3 regions of the Micromonospora sp. CNZ299 genome follow, and region 3 is predicted to be linked to each of the others. Evidence: predicted binding sites of a transcription regulator. Region 3 holds the regulator's gene; each other region holds the start of a gene.
The links. The regulator HrcA, encoded in region 3, represses chaperone genes, less so after heat shock. The targets are predictions, from matches to a motif close to GGTTNGCACNCTCNNNNNGAGNGTGCNAACC.
Positions count from the first base shown of each region.

Region 1: the regulator HrcA is predicted to act here: its motif matches at 4,765-4,795, upstream of groL (chaperonin GroEL).
Region 2: the regulator HrcA is predicted to act here: its motif matches at 5,251-5,281, upstream of groES (co-chaperone GroES).

Region 1 is NZ_PEFG01000001.1:858,561-865,888, reverse strand. Features, by position in the region: gene CLT68_RS04160 (hypothetical protein) at 1-392, opposite strand, end outside; gene paaN (phenylacetic acid degradation protein PaaN) at 572-2,245, shown strand; gene CLT68_RS04150 (GNAT family N-acetyltransferase) at 2,411-2,941, opposite strand; gene CLT68_RS04145 (cold-shock protein) at 3,280-3,483, shown strand; gene CLT68_RS04140 (hypothetical protein) at 3,581-4,717, shown strand; gene groL (chaperonin GroEL) at 4,990-6,612, shown strand; gene CLT68_RS04130 (hypothetical protein) at 6,669-6,917, opposite strand; gene CLT68_RS04125 (GNAT family N-acetyltransferase) at 6,996-7,328, opposite strand, start outside.
Region 2 is NZ_PEFG01000001.1:525,221-532,548, forward strand. Features, by position in the region: gene CLT68_RS02480 (hypothetical protein) at 510-1,073, shown strand; gene CLT68_RS02485 (molybdopterin-dependent oxidoreductase) at 1,350-2,966, opposite strand; gene groL (chaperonin GroEL) at 3,092-4,732, opposite strand; gene groES (co-chaperone GroES) at 4,803-5,117, opposite strand; gene CLT68_RS02500 (THUMP-like domain-containing protein) at 5,377-6,573, shown strand; gene ybaK (Cys-tRNA(Pro) deacylase) at 6,584-7,063, shown strand; gene CLT68_RS02510 (substrate-binding domain-containing protein) at 7,243-7,328, shown strand, end outside.
Region 3 is NZ_PEFG01000001.1:7,100,492-7,107,819, forward strand. Features, by position in the region: gene CLT68_RS32130 (SDR family oxidoreductase) at 1-16, shown strand, start outside; gene ppk2 (polyphosphate kinase 2) at 89-1,000, shown strand; gene CLT68_RS32140 (16S rRNA (uracil(1498)-N(3))-methyltransferase) at 1,021-1,755, opposite strand; gene dnaJ (molecular chaperone DnaJ) at 1,757-2,902, opposite strand; gene hrcA (heat-inducible transcriptional repressor HrcA) at 2,978-4,000, opposite strand; gene CLT68_RS32155 (DUF4870 domain-containing protein) at 4,226-4,822, shown strand; gene hemW (radical SAM family heme chaperone HemW) at 4,877-6,100, opposite strand; gene CLT68_RS32165 (enoyl-CoA hydratase-related protein) at 6,120-6,929, shown strand; gene CLT68_RS32170 (hypothetical protein) at 7,124-7,328, shown strand, end outside.

The sequences.
Region 1 (7,328 bases), 6.2 Mb from region 3:
GCGCACTGCCAGGCGATCAGGTCGAGGGACACCCCGACGGTGGAGAGCACGTACATCGCGGTCATCGTCGCGGCCAGCAGTCGGCACAGCGCCCGCGCGGCACGGCCGCCGCCACCGGTCACCGGCAGCATCCAGACCGCGATGTTGCTCAGCATGAACGGCAGGAGCAGGACCAGGGAGAACGTCCGGATCGCGGTGCCGCCGGTCAGCCGGCTCCAGCGGTACGCCTCAAGCGTCACCCCGTCGCGGTCCGCGGGGGCACCGTAGCCGGGGCGCGGCCGGTAGAAGCCGGCGTTGTCGTCTCCCGCGACCCGCGCGACGATCGGTCGGTCGAGGATCGTCTCGGGCCCCTTGTCGGCGACCCCGTGCACCCGGATCTCGGTGATCCTCACCCGCCGCCCTCCCGTGGCCGGCTCTCCTGGCCGGAGGCCCGCGGTTACCCGCTGTCTCCGCGGGCAACCGCGGTGCCGTCGGTCATTGGCGCTTCTGCTCCCGAACCCGACTGCGGCATGAGCCGCTGTCGGGCATTCGCGCTACTGCTCGCGGACCGGGCTCAGGCATGATGGCGGGCATGACGGAGACCCCGCAGCCCCTGTACGACAGGCACGCCGACACCCTCAACCGTGCGCTGACCGCGATCACGGAGCGGGGCTACTGGTCCGCCTATCCCGAATCCCCCAGCCCTCGGGTGTACGGCGAGACCGCCGCCGCCGACGGCAAGGCCGCCTTCGAGGCGTACCTCGGTGGTGACTTCCCGCTCGACCAGCCGGGCGCTGGCGACCGGGTCGCCACCGAGACGAGCCCGTTCGGGGTGGAGCTCGCCGTGCGCTACCCGCACGCCGGCCCCGGCGAGCTGGTGAGCGCCGCCTCCGCCGCGCTGCCGGCCTGGCGCGACGCCGGCCCGCAGGCGCGGGTGGGAGTCTGCCTGGAGATCCTCGACCGGCTGCACAAGAACATCTTCGAGCTGGCCAACGCGGTGCAGTTCACCAGCGGGCAGGCGTTCGTGATGGCCTTCCAGGCCGGCGGCGCGCACGCACTGGACCGGGCCCTGGAGGCGCTGGCCTACGCGTACGCCGAGATGACCCGGCACCCGGGCACGGCAGGCTGGGAGAAGGCCGCCGGCAAGGGTGACCCGCTGCGGATGACCAAGACGTTCCACGTGGTGCCGCGTGGGGTGGCGCTGGTGATCGGCTGCAACACCTTCCCGACCTGGAACTCGTACCCCGGGCTGTTCGCCTCGCTGGTCACCGGCAACCCGGTGATCGTCAAGCCGCACCCGCGCGCGGTGCTACCGCTGGCCATCACCGTGAAGTACGCCCGGGAGGTGCTCGCCGAGGCCGGGTTCGACCCGAACCTGATCATGCTGGCGGCCGAGGCACCCGGTGAGAAGCTCGCCAGCGACCTGGCCCTGCACCGCTCCGTGAAGATCGTCGACTTCACCGGCTCCACCGAGTACGGCGACTGGCTGGAGACGCACGCCCGGCAGGCCTCGGTCTACACCGAGAAGGCCGGTCTGAACACGGTCGTCATCGACTCCACCGACGACTTCGCCGGCATGTGCCGCAACCTCGGTTTCACGCTGACCCTCTACAGCGGCCAGATGTGCACCACCTCGCAGAACATCCTCATCCCGGCCGGCGGCATCGAGACCGAGCAGGGGCACAAGAGCTTCGACGAGGTGGCCGGCGGGATCGCCGCAGCGGTCGGCAAGCTCACCGCCGATCCGGCGCGAGGCGTGGAGCTGACCGGCGCCATCGTCAACGACGGAGTGCTGGAACGGCTGGCCGAGGTGACCAAGGTCGGCGAGCCGGTGCTGGAGTCGCGGGCCGTGGCGCACCCGGCGTACGCCGACGCGGTGGTGCGTACCCCGACGATCGTGAAGCTGGCGGCGGACGACGCGGAGACGTACGGCCGGGAGTGGTTCGGGCCGATCTCGTTCGCCATCGCCACCGACTCCACCGCGCAGAGCCTGGAGCTGCTGCGCCGGACGGTCGGCGAGAAGGGCGCGCTCACCGCCGGGGTCTACTCCACCGACGAGGCGGTGCTGGACGCCACCGAGGCGGTCGCGGTCGAGGTCGGGGTGCACCTGTCCTGCAACCTCACCGGCGGGGTCTTCGTGAACCAGTCGGCGGCGTTCTCCGACTTCCACGGCAGCGGGGCCAACGCGGCGGCCAACTCGGCGTTGACCGATGGGGCTTATGTGGCCAACCGGTTCCGGATCGTTCAGTCTCGGCGTCACGTGTAGGTGGTTGCGGTGGGGGTTTCCGGGGCAGCCCGACCCGCTCCGGGCGGTCAGGCTTGATCCCTGCGCGGGTCGGGCTGCCCCGGAAACCCTTTGTGGGCACGGCGGTGGCGTCGCTGCCGGCTTTTTAGGGCATCTCAGTGGCTCTGCCTTGGGATCAGTTCTCTCTCAGGCGGGTCGGCGCATCTGTAGCTCGTTCAGGGCTGGGATTTTGGGGTGGGGGACTCGCACGCCGGTGTCCTTGAAGCCCAGCCGCTGGTACGCCCGGTAGGCGCGGTCGTTGCCGACCACGACCTCCAGCAGCAGCTCCGGTCGGCCGCACGCCCGGGACCAGTCGGCCACCCCGTCGATCAGGTCGCCGAGAAGGCCGCTGCCCCGCCAGGTCGGCGTGACGTACACGGCGTAGATCACGGTCAGCCCGGGCTCGTCCGGGGTGACCGTGCCACCGGCATGCCCGACCAGCCGGCCACCCGGGTCCGCGACGAACTGCGCGTTGTTCGGGCCGGCCGAGGTGTACGCGACCCGTGCGGCGTACTCGTTGTGCGGTCGGGCCGCCGCGTCCGCCAGGGTCTCCAGGAAGGCCAACGGTGCGTCGGCGAGCATCTCCAGGCGCAGCGCCCGCATCCGGGCGGCGTCCTCCGGCCGGCCCCGGCGGATCTCCGCCCGACGAACGGAGGTCGAGCCCGTATCGGTGGTCATGCCGCATGCCTATCACAGGGCGTGAACGGCATTTTTCGGGTCGGGCCCGATCTTCACCGGCTCGCGGCGCAGCCTCGTCTCCCTCCCCACTGGCACTCACGTCGATGAATCCGTCGGATCGCCGCGTCGGGTCGACCGGTGCGGCCGGAGCTGGTGTGGAAGCGATCAGGACCATGCCCGATTTGTGGTCGTGCACGGCTGTCAGTCCTCGTGTAGCGTGCGATTTCGGTCACCTGCTTCAATGGCGGTCATCGATTGCCGGGGTGGTGGTCCGAGGGCGCCCGGCCGCTCCGTGCGCCGGGTCAGGCAGCACCGCGCAGAGTGAGGGAAGTGGCACCGTGGCACAGGGCAGCGTCAAGTGGTTCAACGCCGAAAAGGGCTACGGCTTCATCGCCGTCGACGGCGGTCAGGACGTGTTCGTTCACTTCTCCGCGATCGAGATGGACGGCTACAAGGCGTTGGACGACGGCCAGCGGGTCGAGTTCGAGATCGCCCAGGGCCAGAAGGGCCCCCAGGCGGAGCACGTACGCGTCATCGCCTGACCGTTCCGCACCGGTCGGCCACCGCCTTGGGGGCTGGCGGCACGGGCGCGCAGCCGGGAAGATCGTGAACCGTTCCAGCCGATGCTGAGGAGCGTTCATGACCGACCAGCCACCCTCGTCCACGCCCCCCTACGGGCCGGGTGAGCCAGGCCCGTCCGACCCGACGCAGGGTGCCTGGGGCCCGGCCGGTCAGCCGCCTGGCTCCGTGCCGGGTGTCCCGCCGGCTGGTTGGGATCCTGCGCAGGGTGCCTGGGGCCCGGCCGGTCAACCGCCACAGGGGTGGGTGTTCCCGCCCACCGGGGGCTACCCGCCTGGAGCGGGGCCCTACGGTCCGCAGCCGTGGCATCCGGGGCCGCCGGTCAACTGGTACCCGCCGGGTTACGGGTACGACCCGAACGACCCCCTCGTCACTCCACCTGGTGCCGGCCTCGCCGGCTGGTTCAGCCGGTGCGGGGGAGCGCTGCGCCGAGGCTGGCGGCAACTGGTGCCCATCATGCTGCTCACCCAGGTGCTGCCCGCGGCGGTGCTCTCGGTGATCTCGCTCGGGCTGGACCCGTCGGCGAACTGGGCCGCCGAGGCCGGGACGAGCACGACCGCCGCACTGCCGGACAACTTCGCCGCCGAGCTGGTTGGCCTCCTGGTCGTGCTGATCGGCGGCAGCGTGCTGGTCGGGCTGTTGCAGGCCGTCGGGTGGGCCGCCGGCAGTTGGGTGATCACCCAGCAGGCGGCCGGGCAGCCGGGCAGCCTGGATTCCGCGCTGCGCTACGGCATCCGTCGGGCACTCGGGCTGTGGGGGTGGACCCTGCTGGTCAGCCTGCTCGTCGGCATCGGTGTCTGCTTCTGCGTCCTGCCGGGCATCTACCTGGCGTTCGCGCTGAGCATGGCCGGCCCGGTCTACCTCTTCGAACGCCACAACCCGATCGGCCGGTCGTTCCGGATGTTCCACGACCGGCTCGGCCTGCTGCTCGGTCGGGTGGCCCTGGTCGCCCTGGCGGTGATCGTCGGCACCGTGATCCCCGGCGCCCTGGAAGGCGTCGGCACCTCGGCGTTCGGTACGGATCCCTTCGCATCCCCGGGCAGCGCGGTCGGGGCGGTGGTGGTGATCGGGATCACCGCGGTGCTGGCCCTGCCGGCCCACCTCGCCCAGATGATCGGTCTGCTGGTCACGTACGCCGAGCAGCGCGCTCATGAGGCGCCGGTGAACACTCCCGGACTGGCCGCGGAACTCGGCTGAGCGGCCCCATCGTGCTTGCACTCGGCAGGGGAGAGTGCTAAACAAGTCATTGGCACTCGCATACCGTGAGTGCCAACGGTCGGGACGGTGGGGCCAGGTTGTGCCGGTGTGGAGACACCGGGGCAGCACATGGCCGGTCGTCGCGGGCTATCCGGCCCGGCCGAAGGACGTCGTCGTCGCCAGGTGGCGACGTCCCTAGGTGCGCACACCAGGCGGCCCATCCGGGGCACACATCTCGGGTGGCCCGTGAGTGTCCAGGAGGACAACGCCGTATGGCCAAGATGATCGCTTTCGACGAAGAGGCTCGCCGCGGCCTCGAGCGGGGCATGAACCAGCTCGCCGACGCCGTAAAGGTGACCCTCGGCCCGAAGGGCCGCAACGTCGTGCTCGAGAAGAAGTGGGGTGCCCCCACCATCACCAACGATGGTGTGAGCATCGCCAAGGAGATCGAGCTCGAGGACCCGTACGAGAAGATCGGCGCTGAGCTGGTCAAGGAGGTCGCCAAGAAGACCGACGACGTTGCCGGTGACGGCACGACGACGGCGACCGTCCTGGCCCAGGCCCTGGTTCGCGAGGGCCTGCGCAACGTGGCCGCTGGCGCCAACCCGATGGCCCTGAAGCGGGGCATCGAGGCCGCGGTCGCGAGCGTCTCGGAGGAGCTGTCCAAGCTCGCCAAGGACGTCGAGACCAAGGAGCAGATCGCCTCCACCGCCTCCATCTCCGCTGGCGACAGCACCGTCGGCGAGATCATCGCCGAGGCGATGGACAAGGTCGGCAAGGAAGGCGTCATCACCGTCGAGGAGAGCAACACCTTCGGGCTGGAGCTGGAGCTCACCGAGGGTATGCGCTTCGACAAGGGCTACATTTCGGCCTACTTCATGACCGACCCGGAGCGTATGGAGGCCGTCTTCGACGACCCGTACATCCTGATCGCCAACAGCAAGATCTCGTCGGTGAAGGACCTGCTCCCGATCCTGGAGAAGGTCATGCAGTCGGGCAAGCCGCTGCTGATCATCGCCGAGGACCTGGAGGGCGAGGCCCTCGCCACCCTGGTGGTCAACAAGGTCCGTGGCACCTTCAAGTCGGTCGCCGTCAAGGCGCCGGGCTTCGGTGACCGCCGCAAGGCCATGCTGACCGACATCGCCATCCTCGCCGGTGGCCAGGTCATCAGCGAGGAGGTCGGCCTCAAGCTCGACGCCGCCAGCCTCGACATGCTGGGCCGCGCCCGCAAGGTCGTGGTGACCAAGGACGAGACCACCATCGTCGACGGTGCCGGTGACGCCGAGCAGATCCAGGGCCGGGTCAACCAGATCCGGGCCGAGATCGACAAGAGCGACTCGGACTACGACCGCGAGAAGCTGCAGGAGCGGCTGGCCAAGCTGGCCGGCGGCGTTGCGGTCATCAAGGTCGGCGCGGCCACCGAGGTCGAGCTCAAGGAGCGCAAGCACCGCATCGAGGACGCCGTTCGCAACGCGAAGGCCGCCGTCGAGGAGGGCATCGTCCCGGGTGGTGGCGTCGCGCTGGTCCAGGCCGGCAAGACCGCCTTCGACAAGCTCGACCTGGTCGGCGACGAGGCGACCGGTGCGAACATCGTCAAGGTCGCGCTGGACGCCCCGCTGCGGCAGATCGCCGTCAACGCCGGCCTTGAGGGCGGCGTCGTGGTGGAGAAGGTCCGTAACCTCGAAGCGGGTCACGGCCTCAACGCCGCCAACGGCGAGTACGTCGACCTGCTGGCCGCGGGCATCATCGACCCGGCCAAGGTGACGCGCTCGGCGCTGCAGAACGCCGCTTCCATCGCGGCGCTGTTCCTCACCACCGAGGCCGTTGTCGCGGACAAGCCGGAGAAGACCCCGGCTGCCCCGGCTGGCCCGGGTGGCGGGGACATGGACTTCTGAGTCCAGTTCCGACACGGAACGGGGCGGGCCGCTGATGCGGTCCGCCCCGTTCGTCGTCAGGTCGGCAGTGGGCGCTGGTTGCGCCGCTTCTGTGCCCGGTCGTACGGCGGAAGCAGTTTGATCGGCTCGTCCACCATCTCCCGTGACTCCTCGACGACCGCCGACCCGTCGTCGGTGGTCATCTCGGCCAGTTGCTCGGCGTCGCCGTAGTCGAGCCGGTCGAACGGCAGTTGGCCGGGGAGTTCGCCGACCGGTTTCCAGGTGATCGGCGGGCCGTCCTCGGTCTGGTCGTCATCCGTGGTCATGGCTGCCTCCTCTACCGAAACGGTAGGGGGCGTCGATGACCGACGTGGGCGAATGGATCAATGTCCCCTTTGCCCTGGTTATGCCACCGGCAGGGTCCGCCGGTACAGGAAGAAGACCCGCTCGATCCGGGCACCCGCGCTGCCCGAGTAGAACGGCACGGGCCCCACCCAGCCGATCTCCGCCCGGGTCAGCCCCGCCGCCTGCTGGTCGCGCAGGCAGCGCCGCAGCAGTACACCACCGATGCCCGACCCCTCGGCCGCCGGCGCGGTGCCCATCGGCCCGAACCAGCTCTGCCGGGATGACCCGTACGCGGCGAAGCCGAGCACCTCGCCGCCCCGCTCCGCCAGGTGGCAGCCGGCGCCGTCACGACCCACCGACCCGGCCAACTCGCCGTCCCACGTGCCGCCGAA
Region 2 (7,328 bases), 6.6 Mb from region 3:
CCGCCTCACCGCCCCGCCCACGGGGTCGAAACCGCTGGTGGCGGGGTTGGAATGCGGCCCCGGGCCGCATCGTTGCAGCACCCGCGCTCCATCGGGTGCGACGGAATGGCCCGGCCCCCGGAATGACCCCGGGCCCCCGGTCGTTGCAGTCCCCACGAGCGACCACCCCGAGCACCGCTTCACACGAGCCGGTGTCGGTGGATGGGCCCACCGGGGAATGACCCCCGACCCCCGGTCGTTACACATGGACCCGGCGCCACAAGCCCCGCTCGTAGGCCGCCGACCCCGGCGCCACAAGCCCGCGCTTGTCACCGCCGACCCCGGCGCCCGAGCCCCGCTCGCAGGCCGCCAACCCGGCCCCCCACAAGCCCCCCGGCTCGACTGGTGCCGATCTCCCCGAAGACTTTTCCCCTTTGTTTGATGCAGCGCCGGACGAGGTGCTCACACCCTTGCGTCGCCGACCCCCATTGGCGGTGCGGGTGTTTCCTACCCCCGAAGGAGCTACCCCCATGAACACGATCTTCCGTAAGAGCATGTTGTCGGTTGCTGGTCTCGCGTTCGCCGGTGGTGTCTTCGCCGGCCCGATCGCCGCCCACGCTGCCAACCCGGTGGATGGCAAGCCGGTCGCGGTGGCGGTGCAGTCGGCCGCCCCGAAGCCGCAGGGCGAGCAGTCCCACATCACGTTGAATGACGAGCAGACCGCGAACGTGAAGGCGATCATCGCCGCCACGAAGAAGGCCGGCCTGCCCGAGCGCGCCGCGGTCATCTCCATCGCCACGAGCCTGCAGGAGTCCAAGCTGGAAAACCTGGGCCACCTCGGCGACGCCAATGACCATGACTCGCTGGGCCTGTTCCAGCAGCGCCCGTCCAGTGGTTGGGGCACGCCGGAGCAGATCACCGACCCGGCCTACTCCACCACCGCGTTCCTCAAGGGCCTCAAGCAGGTCGACGGGTGGCAGGACATGGCGCTGACCGACGCCGCGCAGACCGTCCAGGTCTCCGCCTACCCCGACGCCTACGCCCAGTGGGAGCAGCAGGCCACCGACCTCGTCGCCCAGCACTGGAACAGCTGACACTGATACCAACACGAACACTGAACGACCCGACCGCTGGCCGGCACCCCCACCCGGGGTGCTGGCCAGCGGCATATCCCGCACAACCACAAGGACACCAACAACCAGGCCCGGCAGACCTTGGACACTTTCCGTTAGCCGCTAACGGAAACTGTCCAAGATCTACACGGTCGGGCTCAGTCGGCCGGCGCGACACACCGCCCACCGGGCCGGGCCGGGCCGGCCGACAGCATTCCGACGGCTTCCGACCAGGGCGGACCGTCCGGCACTGCCGGATCAGCGGACGGTGACGGTGACCGTGTGCCAGCCGGTGGCACCGTCCGGGACGACATCCTGCGTCCGCTCGGTCTGGGTTTCGCCGGTGGCGTCCGTTGCCCGGACCTGGAGCCGGTGCTCGCCTGGCGTGGCGTCCCAGCGCCACGACCACTGCACCCAGGTGTCCACCGACACGGCTGGGGCCAGCTCGGCCTGCTGCCACTCGCCGTCGTCGACGCGGACCTCGACCTGGCGGATGCCCCGGTGCTGCGCCCACGCCACACCGGCGATGGTCACTGGCCCCGTGGTCAGCCGGTTACGTCCCCGGGGCGTGTCGATCCTCGACTGCGTCTTGATGGGCCCTTCGACCGACCAGCCGCGCGGCACCCAGTACGCGTCGAAGTCCGCGAACCGGGTCAGCTCCAGCTCCGTCACCCACTTGCACGCCGACACGTACCCGTAGAGGCCGGGCACCACCATCCGGACCGGGAAGCCGTGCTCGACGGGCAGAGGCTCGCCGTTCATGCCGACCGCCAGCAGCGCGTCCCGCCCGTCGCGCAGCGCAGCGGTGGGGGTGCCGCAGGTCCAGCCGTCGACCGACCGGCCGACGACCTGGTCGGCGTCCGCATCCGGCTCGACCTCGTCGAGCAGTTCCCGCAGGGGTACGCCGAGCCAGCGGGCGTTGCCGATCAGGTCACCGCCCACCTCATTGGAGACGCAGGCCAACGTCACGTACCGCTCGACCAGCGGCCGGGCCAGCAGGTCGGCGTAGGTGTAGGTGCGCTCGGTGCCGACCCGCCCGTGGATCCGCAGCCGCCAGCTGTCCGGGTCCACCTGGGGTACCACCAGCGCGGTGTCGATCCGGTAGAACCCGAGGTTCGAGGTGACGTACGGCGCGAGTTGCGCCAGCGAGAGGTCCGCGCCTGCTGGTACGGCCGCTGCGGGGGCGACCGGCGCGGGCAGCCGGATCGCGTCCCGAGCGGCGGACACCCCGCGTCGACCGGCCAGCCAGCGCCCACCGAGACCTGCCGCCACGGCGGTGCCGAGCAGAACCCCGCTGCTGGTGAGGAACCGCCGCCGCGACTCGGGGTCGACTTCCGCAGTCCCGGCCGCGGGTTGCCCGCCCGGAGCCACCGGCGCAGCGGGCGTCACCGGGCCAGCGGGCGGCACGATCGGCGTGGGCGGTGACCAGGGCCAGGGGTCCAGCTCGAACGGGCCGTCGATGAACAGCCAGAGCACCAGGCCGCCGAGGCCGGCGCCGACAAGCGACGGCAGCGCGTCGGCGGCGTCCGCACCGGAACGGGTCAGCGCGGCGGCCACACCGATGACGCCGAACGCGGCGATGCCGGCCAGGCCGAATGCCAGCCGTCGGACCGCCAGCACACCGAACAGCGCCGCGAACCCTCCCAGCAGCAGGCCCGTACCGACCAGCAGCGCGATCTTGTCGGCGGTGCCGAAGAGGTCGATGGCGAGTTGCTTCAGCGACTCGGGGACGGCGTCGACGACCACCCCGCCGACCGCGACCAGCGGTGCCGACCGGGGGCCGGTCAGGACCGCCACCGGTTCGGCGATTCCGATCGCGACGGCGGCGGCGGTGATCCCGGCCAGCGCGGCGTAGCGCCGCGACGTGGTGCTCATCGGCCCAGTGTGCGCGATCATCCGGTCCACTCGCCAACAACGACAGCGTCGGTAACAGACCCATAAGACGTTCCGGGACACACCGTCGTGCGACGGTGTGCCCCGGAACGGGTGTCGCTACCGGGTCAGAAGCCCGGGCCGTGCTGGTGGCCGTGACCGTGGCCGTGGCCGCCGCCGGCGGACTGCTCCGCCTGCTCCGGCTTCTCGACCACGAGGCTCTCCGTGGTGAGCAGCAGACCGGCGATCGAGGCGGCGTTGGTGACCGCGTTGCGGGTCACCTTCACCGGGTCGATGATGCCGGCCTTGACGAGGTCGACGTACTCGCCCTTGGCGGCGTCGAGGCCGTTGCCCCACTCCAGGTCGGCGACCTTCTGCGTCACGACGTAGCCGTCGTGACCGGCGTTCTGGGCGATCCAGCGCAGCGGCTCGACGAGCGCCTTGCGCACGACCGAGACACCGACCTTCTCGTCACCGGTGAAGCCCAGGTCGTCGTCGAGGACCGAGCGGATCTGCACCAGGGCGGCGCCGCCGCCGGGCACAGTGCCCTCCTCGACCGCAGCCTTGGTCGCCGCGATGGCGTCCTCGATGCGGTGCTTGCGCTCCTTCATCTCGACCTCGGTGGCCGCGCCAGCCTTGATGACGGCGATGCCACCGGAGAGCTTCGCCAGCCGCTCGGCCAGCTTCTCCCGGTCCCAGTCGGAGTCGGAGGCCTCGATCTCCTTGCGGATCTGGGAGACCCGGTCGGCGACGTCGGCCTTCTGGCCACCGCCGTCGACGATCGTGGTGTTCTCCTTGTCGACCACGACGCGCCGAGCGGTGCCGAGCACCTCCAGGCCGACCTGGTCGATCTTGTAGCCCAGCTCCGGGGCGACCAGTTCGGCGCCCGTGGAGATCGCGATGTCCTGGAGCATCGCCTTGCGCCGGTCACCGAAGCCCGGGGCCTTGACCGCGCAGACCTTGAGGGTCTTGCGCAGCGAGTTGACCACCAGGGTGGAGAGCGCCTGGCCGTCCACGTCCTCGGCGATGATCAGCAGGGGCTTGCTGTTCTGCAGGACCTTCTCCAGCAGCGGCAGCAGCTCTTCGATCGCCGAGATCTTCTGGGTGGTGACCAGGATGTACGCGTCCTCAAGGACGGACTCCTGGCTCTCCAGGTCGGTGACGAAGTTCGGCGAGATGAAGCCCTTGTCGAACTGGAGACCCTCGGTCACTTCCAGCTCGGTGGTGAGCATGGAGCCTTCCTCGACGGTGATGACACCGTCGCGACCGACCCGCTCCATCGCCTCGGCGATCAGGTCGCCGATCGTGGCGTCCTGCGCGGAGATCGTCGCCACGTTCGCGATCGACTCCTTGCTGGTGACTTCGGCGGCACGGCCGAGCAGCGCCTCGGAGACCTTGGCGGCCGCCGAGTCGATGCCCCGCTTGAGGCCGGCCGGGTTGGTCCCGGCGGTCACGTTGCGCAGACCCTCGCGAACCATCGCCTGGGCCAGCACCGTCGCGGTGGTGGTCCCGTCGCCGGCGACGTCGTTGGTCTTGGTCGCCACCTCCTTGACCAGCTGCGCGCCAAGGTTCTCGTACGGGTTGGTGAGCTCGATCTCCTTGGCGATGGTCACACCATCGTTGGTGATCGTCGGCGCACCGAATTTCTTGTCCAGGACGACGTTGCGCCCGCGCGGGCCGAGGGTGACCTTGACCGCGTCCGCGAGGGCGTTGACACCGTGCTCCAGCAGGTGCCGGGCGTCGTCCGAGAAGCTCAGGATCTTCGCCATTTATGTCCCTTCGAAGCGCCATTGCCCCGGCCCGGCGAGCCGGACCGGGGCAGTGGCACTGATCGGTTGCTTACTTCTCGATGACCGCGAGGACGTCGCGGGCGGAGAGCACCAGGTACTCCTCGCCGGCGTACTTGACCTCGGTGCCGCCGTACTTCGAGTAGAGGACGGTGTCGCCGACCTGCACGTCAACCGGAACCCGGTTGCCGTTGTCGTCGACGCGGCCCGGGCCGACAGCGAGGACAGTGCCCTCCTGCGGCTTCTCCTTGGCGGTGTCGGGGATCACGATGCCCGACGCCGTGGTGGTCTCAGCCTCGTTCGCCTGGACCACGATGCGGTCCTCGAGCGGCTTGATCGCAACCTTGGTCGCGGTAGTCACGGGCATACCCTCCTGGGGTACTGGTTTCGTTGCTGGCCGGCGGGGCCGACCAGCGTCAATCTGCCTCATGCCACCGGGCGGGGCCGTCGTCGCGGGTGCCGGTCCGCCTGGCGTGCGCCCCCGGGTCGCGAGACCCGGAAGCTGGCACCCTCAGGGTGAGAGTGCTAATCGCAGGTTATTCCGTGGCTAGCACTCCGTCAAGGAGAGTGCCAGCGAGTCGCGCCCCGCCAGCCCGGATTTCCCGGTCTACCCGGACAATGACCGGGTGGATCTCGATCAGCTGGCGGCGCTGCGTACCCCCGAGGGATCGGCCGCGCTCACGGCGGCGGCCGGGCTGGCCGGCGGTGATCCACTGGCTGCGGCGTCGGCCCTGCGCGCGGCCGGGGTGCCGCCGACGCTGGCCGCGACCGCGCTCACCCAGGCTGAGCTGCGCCACCGGGCGGTCGGCAAGTTCGGCCCGGCAGCCGCTGGGATGTTCCTCACCCGCCCGGGGCTGGAGCAGGCCACCCGCCGGGTGGTCGCCGACCGGCGGGCCGCCCGGCTCCACGCGGCCGGCGTGCGCACCCTGGCCGACCTCGGATGCGGCCTCGGCGCCGACGCGCTGGCCGCCGCCCGCGCCGGCATCCGGGTGTACGGGGTGGAGGCCGACCCGGTGACCGCCGCGATGGCAGCCGCCAACGCCGACGCGGCCGGGCTGGCCGACCTGTTCACTGTCGAGTGCGGCGATGCCACAGCGTTCGACGTCTCCCGGGTCGACGGGGTCTTCTGCGACCCGGCCCGCCGCACCACCGGCACCGGGCGACGGATCTTCGACCCGCGCGCCTACTCGCCACCGTGGGACTTCGTGACCGGGCTGGCCGAGCGGGTGCCACGCACCGTGGTGAAGGTGGCGCCGGGCCTGGACCACGCGCTCATCCCGGCCGGCGCGGAGGCCGAGTGGGTCGGCGTCGATGGCGACCTGGTCGAGGCCGCGCTCTGGTGTGGTGACCTGGCGGAGGTGCCCCGCCGCGCCACCCTCTACCGCCAGCGGGGCGTCGAGACACGCCGCCACCAGCTCAGCGGCTCGGGTGCCCACGAGGCGCCGGTCGGGCCGCCGCGTCGCTACCTGTACGACCCGGACCCGGCGGTGGTGCGCGCGCACCTCGTGGCCGAACTGGCCACCGAACTGGACGCCACCCTGGGCGACCCGAGCATCGCCTACCTCTACGCCGACCAGCCGATCCGCACCCCGTACGCACGCTGCCTGGAGATCACCGACGTGCTGCCGTTCTCGCTCAAGCGCCTGCGGGCGCTGCTGCGGGATCGTCGGGTGGGCCGGGTGGAGATCCTCAAGCGGGGTTCCGCGCTCACCCCGGAGCAGCTTCGACGGGACCTGCGGCTGGCCGGCGGCGACGCGGCGAGCCTGGTGCTCACCCGGGTCGCCGGCGCACCGACAGTGCTGATCGGTAGGCCGGTCGACTAGCGTCGCCGGTGTGGCAGGACAGGGCACTCCGGCGACGGCACTGGTGGTCAAGCGTGGGGTGGCGCACCGCACCCATCCGTACCGGGTGGCACCGGACGCCCCGAACTACGGCGCGTTGGTGGCGGTGGCGCTCGGCGTGCCACCGGAGCGCGTTTTCAAGTCGCTGGTGACCGAGGTCGACGGCGCACTGACCGTGGCGGTCGTTCCGGTCACCGGCGAGCTGGATCTGAAGGCGCTCGCCGCGGCCGTCGGTGGCAAGCGGGCGGCGCTGGCCGACCGGGCGGTCGCCGAGCGGGCAACCGGCTACGTACGCGGTGGGATCAGCCCGCTCGGGCAGCGCAAGCGACTGCTCACAGTGCTGGACGACTCCGCGCTGGCATTCCCGACGATCTACGTCTCGGCTGGTCGACGTGGTCTGCAACTCGAACTGGCTGCGGCGGATCTGGTGGCGCTGACCGACGCCCGCACCGCGCCGTTGCAGACCCACTGACGGCCTTCGTTACGTCGACTGCCACGTGGGATACCCGCGGAGTAACAGTCGCGTTGCTGAATTGTTATCGCTCCCAACAAACTGTGCACCTGCGCGGTCTTGTGGAGCCGGTGTGACGCGAAATACGTTGCCGGACACAACAAAACAACACCTCCCCCACCTCCGAAAGGACCCTGCACATGCGTAAGGGGATCCTCACCATCGCCGCCGTGGGCCTGCTCACGACCGGCGGCTTGACCGCCTGTGGCGACGACTCCGGCGACAA
Region 3 (7,328 bases):
CTACCTGCGCAGCTGACGGCGGAACAGCTGCCCACATCACCCGGCCAGGGGGTGGTTCTCGGCACGAGGGCGGGTAAGTCTCTGCGACATGGCCGACTCCGCGCTGCTGGACCTCACCGCCGACTACCAGGTGGCCGATGGCCACGACGACGACCCCGTCCTGCTCCGACCCGACGGGACGCCCGTCGAGACCTGGCGGGAGGACTACCCGTACGACGAACGGATGGACCGCGACGAGTACGACCGCGACAAGCGGCTGCTCCAGATCGAGCTGCTCAAGCTCCAGGACTGGATCAAGGAGTCCGGCGAGCGTCTGGTGATCGTCTTCGAGGGTCGGGACGCGGCCGGCAAGGGCGGCACCATCAAACGTTTCATGGAACACCTCAACCCGCGTGGGGCGTCGGTGGTGGCGCTCGCCAAGCCGGACGAGCGGGAGGCCGGCCAGTGGTACTTCCAGCGGTGGATGGCGCACCTGCCGGCGGCCGGTGAGATCGTGCTGTTCGACCGTTCCTGGTACAACAGGGCCGGCGTCGAGCGGGTGATGGGCTTCTGCTCCCGCAAGGAATACCTGGAGTTTCTGCGTCAGGCCCCGGAGCTGGAGCGGATGCTGGTGCGCTCGGGCATCCGGCTGGTCAAGTTCTGGTTCTCCGTCTCCCAGAACGAGCAGCGCACCCGGTTCGCGATCCGCCAGGTCGACCCGGTCCGGCAGTGGAAGCTCTCCCCGATGGACATCGCGTCGCTGGACCGGTGGGACGAGTACACGGAGGCCAAGGAGGCGATGTTCTTCTGGACCGACACCGCCGACGCGCCGTGGACGGTGGTGAAGAGCAACGACAAGAAGCGGGCCCGGCTGGAGGCGATCCGGCACGTGCTGCACCGCTTCGACTACGCGGGCAAGGACCCCGAGGTGGTCGGCACGCCCGACCCACAGATCATCGGGCCGGCCGGGCTGGACCTGACGCCGGAGGAAGAGGTGGTGCCGGTGTTCCCCCGCCCGTAAACGAGCCAGCAGCCGACGGGCTACCAGCGGCCGAGGCGGGTGGCGAGCACGCTGAGCGCCGCCACTCCGGCGGTCGACGTACGCAGCACCGCCGGCCCGAGCCGCACCGGCCGGCCGCCGGCCTCACGGAACGCGGTCAGCTCGGCCGGGGCGATGCCACCCTCGGGGCCGACCACCAGGACGATCTCACCGGTGGCGGGCAGCTCGGCGGTGGTGAGCCGCTCGTCGGCCTCCTCGTGCAGCACGAACCCGGCGGCGGCACCGGCGATCCGGCGGGCCACAGTGGCTGTCGACTCGTCCGGCGCACCGGCCACCACCGGCAGCCACGGCCGGCGGGCCTGCTTGGCCGCCTCCCGGGCGGTCGCCACCCACTTCTCCCGGGCCCGTACGCCCCGGTCACCCCGCCACTGGGCCACCGAGCGCGACGCCGCCCAGGGCACGATCTCGTCGACGCCGACCTCGGTCATCGCCTGCACGGCCAACTCGCCCCGGTCGCCCTTCGCGATGCCCTGCACGGTGACGATCCGGGGTACGGGCGCGTCCGCGTACCCCCGGGAGGTGATGGTGACCTCGAGGGTGCCCCGGCCGACGGCGGTGACCACGGCGGCGGCCGTGCCACCCCGGCCGTCGGCGAGCAGCAGCTCCTCGCCGACGCGCAGCCGCTGCACTGTGGCGGCGTGGTGCCCCTCGGGGCCGTCCAGGGTCAGCGCGTCGCCGGTGGGCAGCGCCTCGACCAGGAACAGCGGCGCGGACACCTCAGGCGTGCCCGTTGAACGCGTCGCGCATCCGGGAGAAGAAGCCGCCCTGCTTGGACAACTCGGCGACCTCCTCACCGCGGGTCTTGGCGAAGTCGCGCAGCATCTTTTCCTGGTCGGGGTCGAGCTTGGTCGGCGTCCGCACGTCCAGGTGCACGTAGAGGTCGCCTCGGCCGGTGCCGCGCAGGTGGGGTACGCCCCGGGCGCGCAGCCGCAGCGTGCTGGCCGGCTGGGTGCCGGCCTTGACGTCGACCGTCTCCTCGCTGTCCAGGGTCTTGATGGTGAGCCGGGTGCCCAGTGCCGCCGCGGTCATCGGCACGGTGACGCGGCAGTGCAGGTCGTCGCCCTTGCGGGAGTAGACGTCGTGCGGCCGCTCGTGGATCTCCACGTAGAGGTCGCCGGCGGTGCCGCCACCCGGGCCGACCTCACCCTGCTGGGCGAGCCGGATCCGCATGCCGTCCTCGACGCCGGCCGGGATCTTGACGGTCAGCGAGCGGCGGGTGCGCACCCGGCCGTCGCCGGCGCAGGTGGGGCAGGGGTGCGGGATGGTCGTGCCGTAGCCCTGGCACACGGTGCACGGCCGGGCGGAGACCACCTGGCCGAGGAAGGTGCGCTGCACCGACTGCACCTCGCCCCGCCCGGCACACGCCTCGCAGGTCGCCAGGTGGGTGCCGGCCGCCGTGCCGGCGCCGGAGCAGGTGGTGCACAGCACTGCGGTGTCGACGGTGATCGGGGCCTCGACGCCGAACGCCGTCTCGTGCAGGTCCAGTTCGAGGCGCAGGATCGCGTCGGCGCCCGGCCGGGTACGCGGACGCGGACCACGGGCACCGCCCGCGGCACCGCCGAAGAACGCGTCCATGATGTCCTGGAAACCGACGAACGGGCCGGCACCTCCGGGACCTCCGGGGCCTCCGGCACCGCCGCCGCCCGGGGCGAGCGGGTCGCCACCCAGGTCGACGATCTGCCGCTTCCGGTCGTCCGAGAGGACCTCGTACGCGGCGTTGATGTCCTTGAACTTCTCCTGAGCCTCCGGGTCCGGATTGACGTCCGGGTGGAACTGGCGCGCCAGCTTGCGGTAGGCGCGCTTGATCTCGTCATCGGAGGCTTCCCGGCTCACACCGAGAATGCCGTAGTAGTCCCTGGCCACTGCGTTCCGTGTCCTCATGTTCGTCTCGCGTTGTGCCGGTCGGCGGCCGCAGCCGGCCGCATCGGCCCTGACCAATCAGTTCTGGGCCAGCAACTCGCCCACGTAGCGTGCCACGGCGCGAACCGTGGCGATGTTGCCGGGGTAGTCCATCCGCGTGGGCCCCAGCACCCCCAGGCCGCCGACGATCGTGGCGCCCGGGCCGTAGCCGGTGCTGACCACGGAGGCGGCCCGCAGGTTGTCGAACTCGTTCTCGTCGCCGATCAGCACCCGGGTCGTGCTCGGCTCGGTTTCGCCGATGAGCTTGAGCAGGACGACCTCCTCCTCCAGCGCCTCGAGGATCGGTCGCAGGGAACCCTGGAAGTCGAGCAGGCCACCCCGGGTGAGGTTGGCGGTGCCGGCCAGGGCGATGCGTTCCTCGTGCCGCTCGACCAGGGTCTCCAGCAGCACAGTGGCGAGCGTGGTCATGGCCGGACGCAGCTTGGGCGACGACTCCTCGACCAGCGCCTGCACCAGCGGCGGCGTGTCGGACAGCCGGGCGCCGGCGAGCTTCTCGTTGACCAGTCGGCGCAGGTCGGTGACGTCGTCGGCGGGCACCGGACCGGGCAGCTCCACCAGACGCTGCTCCACCCGCCCGGTGTCCGCGATCATGACGACCATCAGTCGGGTGGTGGAGATCGGCACCAGCTCCAGGTGACGCACCGAGGAGCGGGCCAGGCTCGGGTACTGCACGACGGCGACCTGCCGGGTGAGCTGGGCGAGCAGGCGCACGGTGCGGTGCACCACGTCGTCGAGGTCGACCGCGCCGACCAGGAAGCGCTCGATGGCCCGGCGTTCGGCCGGGCTGAGCGGCTTGACCCGGGACAACCTGTCGACGAAGAGTCGGTAGCCGCGGTCGGTGGGCACCCGGCCGGCACTGGTGTGCGGCTGCCGGATGTAGCCCTCCTCCTCCAGCACGGCCATGTCGTTGCGGACCGTGGCCGGGGAGACCCCGAGCTGGTGCCGCTCGACCAGCGCCTTGCTGCCAACCGGCTCCTGGGTGGAGACGTAGTCTTCGACGATGGCGCGGAGCACGGCGAGTTTCCGGTCGTCGAGACCCATCCTCCGCACCTCCTGTCGCACGTCGGCCGCCGGCGTCCTCGGCCGGCCGGGCTGTCCTGGCACTCGACTGTAACGAGTGCCAGTCTACGTCGGCGTGCCCGCCAGCGCGATGATCAACGGCTGTCCGTCAGTGCGGCCCGCGCCACCCCGCCGGGCCGATCGACCCTCACCGCCGGGCGGTGTCGCGCTGGTGCCGCGTTGCCACGTGCCCCTACGGTGGCATCCATGACTGAACCTCCTCGCCCTCCCGGCGCGGGTGACCCCGGTAACTACCCGCCGGAGCCGCCCACCGCACCACTGTCCGGGGCACCCGGCCCGGGCGGCTATCCCCCGCCCGGTGGCTATCCGCCGCCCACCGGTGACCAACCGCCGTCAGGCGGCTACCCTCCGGCGGGTGGCTATCCCCCGCCTGGCGGCTATCCCCCACCCGGTGGCGGCTACCCGACCGGCGGCGCCTACGGCGGCCCTGGCGGCTTCGCCAACAACGAGGACAAGACCTGGGCGCTGGTCGCCCACTTCGGCGGCGCCGTCGGCATGATCGTCAGCGGCGGTGTGCTCGGCTGGATCGCCCCGCTGGTGGCGATGCTGGCACGTGGCAGCCAGTCCCCGACGGTGCGGGCGCACGCCGTGGCGGCGCTCAACTTCCAGCTCATCTGGTCGATCGTCGGCCTGGTCGGCTGGGTGTTGACCTGCATCCTGATCGGCTTCATCGGGGTCGGCGCAGCCGTCATCCTCGGTCTCGTGTTCGGCATCATCGCCGGAATCAAGGCCAACGAGGGGCAGCTCTACCGCTACCCGCTCTCCGCGAACTTCATCAAGTGATGCCGGGTCGGCCGCTCCCCCGGCCGGCCCGCACCACCGGAACGGCCCGCCCACTCAGGGCAGCAGGTCACGCACGACCGCGTCGGCGAGCAGCCGCCCGCGCAGGGTGAGCACCGCCCGGCCGGCCGCGTACTCGTCGGCGGCCAGCAGACCGTCGGCCAGGGCCCGCTCGGCGCCCGCCCGGCCGGTGGCATCGAGCACCGCCAACGGGAGGCCGCTGGCGAGGCGCAGCCGGAGCATCACGTCCTCCATGTGCGCCTCGTCGCCGGTGAGCACCTCCCGGGCCAGGCCAGGTGACGCGCCCGCCGCCAACCGCTGGGCGTACGCAGTGGGGTGTTTGACGTTCCACCAGCGCACCCCGCCGACGTGGCTGTGCGCCCCCGGCCCCAGCCCCCACCAGTCCGCGCCGGTCCAGTAGAGCAGGTTGTGCCGGCAGCGGGCGTCGTCGGTGCGCGCCCAGTTGGAGACCTCGTACCAGGAGAGCCCGGCGGCGTCGAGCGCGGCCTCCGCGGCCAGGTAGCGGTCCGCGGCCACGTCGTCACTGGGGTACGCCAGTTCGCCGCGCCGCATCCGGGCGGCGAGCCGGGTGCCGTCCTCGACGATCAGGGCGTACGCGCTGACGTGGTCCACCCCGGCGGCGACGACCTGCTCCAGCGAGGCGGCGAAGTCCTCGGTGCGCTCACCCGGGGTGCCGTAGATCAGGTCCAGGTTGACGTGCTCGAACCCGGCGTCGCGTGCCTCCAGGGCGGCGGCGGTGGCCCGGCCGGCGCTGTGTTTGCGGTCCAGGATCGCCAGCACTCCCGGGGAGGCGGACTGCATGCCCAGCGAGATCCGGGTGTAGCCGGCGGCCCGCAGCAGCTTCAACGATTCCGGGGTGACCGATTCGGGGTTGGCCTCGGTGGTCACCTCGGCGTCGGCGGCCAGCCCCCAGGTGCGGTCGATGCCGTCGAGGATGCGGGCCAGGTCGTCGGCGGGGAGCAGGGTGGGCGTTCCACCGCCCACGAAGACGGTGTCGACCCGGGGCGGCGGGCTGTCGCCCAGCACCCGGGCGGCGAGCGCCAGCTCGGCCAGGACGGTGTCGGCGTACCCCTCGCGGCTCGCACCGCCGCCCAACTCGGACGCGGTGTAGGTGTTGAAGTCGCAGTAGCCGCAGCGGCTGGCGCAGAACGGCACGTGGACGTACACGCCGAAGCCGCGCGCGCCGACCGCCGTGGTGGCGGTGGCGGGCAGCGATCCGTCGACGGGGACGGTCTCACCATCTGGAAGGACGCCGGGCATGGCCACTAGTGTGCCCGGCATGACCTCTCCCGACGTCCTCGTGCGGGTCGCCACGGCCCACGGGGTGACCACCCTCACCCTGGACAGCCCGCACAACCGCAACGCGCTCTCCACCGGCCTCATGACCCAGCTGCTGGCGGGGTTGGGCGATGCGGTCGCCGACGAGACGGTTCGAGCGATAGTGCTCGACCACACCGGCCCGGTCTTCTGCTCGGGTGCCGACCTGAAGGAGACGGCCGCGGCGTACGCCAGCGGCACCGTGCCCGCCGCGATGCTGGGTGACGTGCTCGCGGCGATCTGGGACTGCCCGAAGCCGGTGCTGGCCCGGGTGGGCGGGCCGGCGCGGGCCGGCGGGCTGGGCCTGATCGCCGCCGCCGATCTGGCGGTCTGCGCCGATGAGGCGACGTTCGCGTTCACCGAGGTGCGGATCGGGGTGATCCCGGCGGTGATCTCGGCGACCGTGCTGCCCCGGCTGCACCCGCGCGCCGCCGCCGAGCTCTACCTGACCGGGGACACCTTCGACGGCCGACGGGCCGCCGAGATCGGCCTGGTCACGGCCTCGGTCCCGGCGGACGGGCTGGACGACGCGGTTCGGCGCTACTGCGACTCGCTGGTGCGCGGAGCGCCGGGTGCGCTGGCCGGGGCGAAGGAACTGCTGCGCCAGCCGGGCACCGCCGAACTGCGCGGTGACCTGGCCCGGCTGTCCGCCATCTCGACCGGCTATTTCCTCTCCGACGAGGGGCGCGAAGGGATCATGGCCTTCCGCGAGAAGCGACCGCCGGCCTGGGTGCCTGCTCCGGACGGTGGTTCCGGTGATCATGCCGGCTAGGACCGGGGCCGCCGGTGATCATGCCGGCTAGGACGCCGGAGCAGGGTGGACCGCAGGGCCATACGGGCAGGTGAGAGCGCGGCCGGAGCGGGAATGCCGCGATCGGAACGGGTCGGCAGAGCCGGCCTGGAACCGCGCGGACGACCCGGAGAGGCCCGTGGGGGACGTACGCTTGTCAGACTGTCGATCTGGGGGTGTGGGTGCGAACTCGGGCAACCGTGGCGGGTGGAGTGGTGCTCATCCTCGTCGCCGTGATCGCGATCTGGCTCGTCGTACGGCAGGTCGGTGACCGCCTCCAGTTGCCGCTGGCGGCCCGGAAGTGCACCGTGCAGGCCGACGGTCGGGTCGCGCTCGACGCCGACCAGATGGCCAACGCGGCGACCATCGCAGCCATCGGGG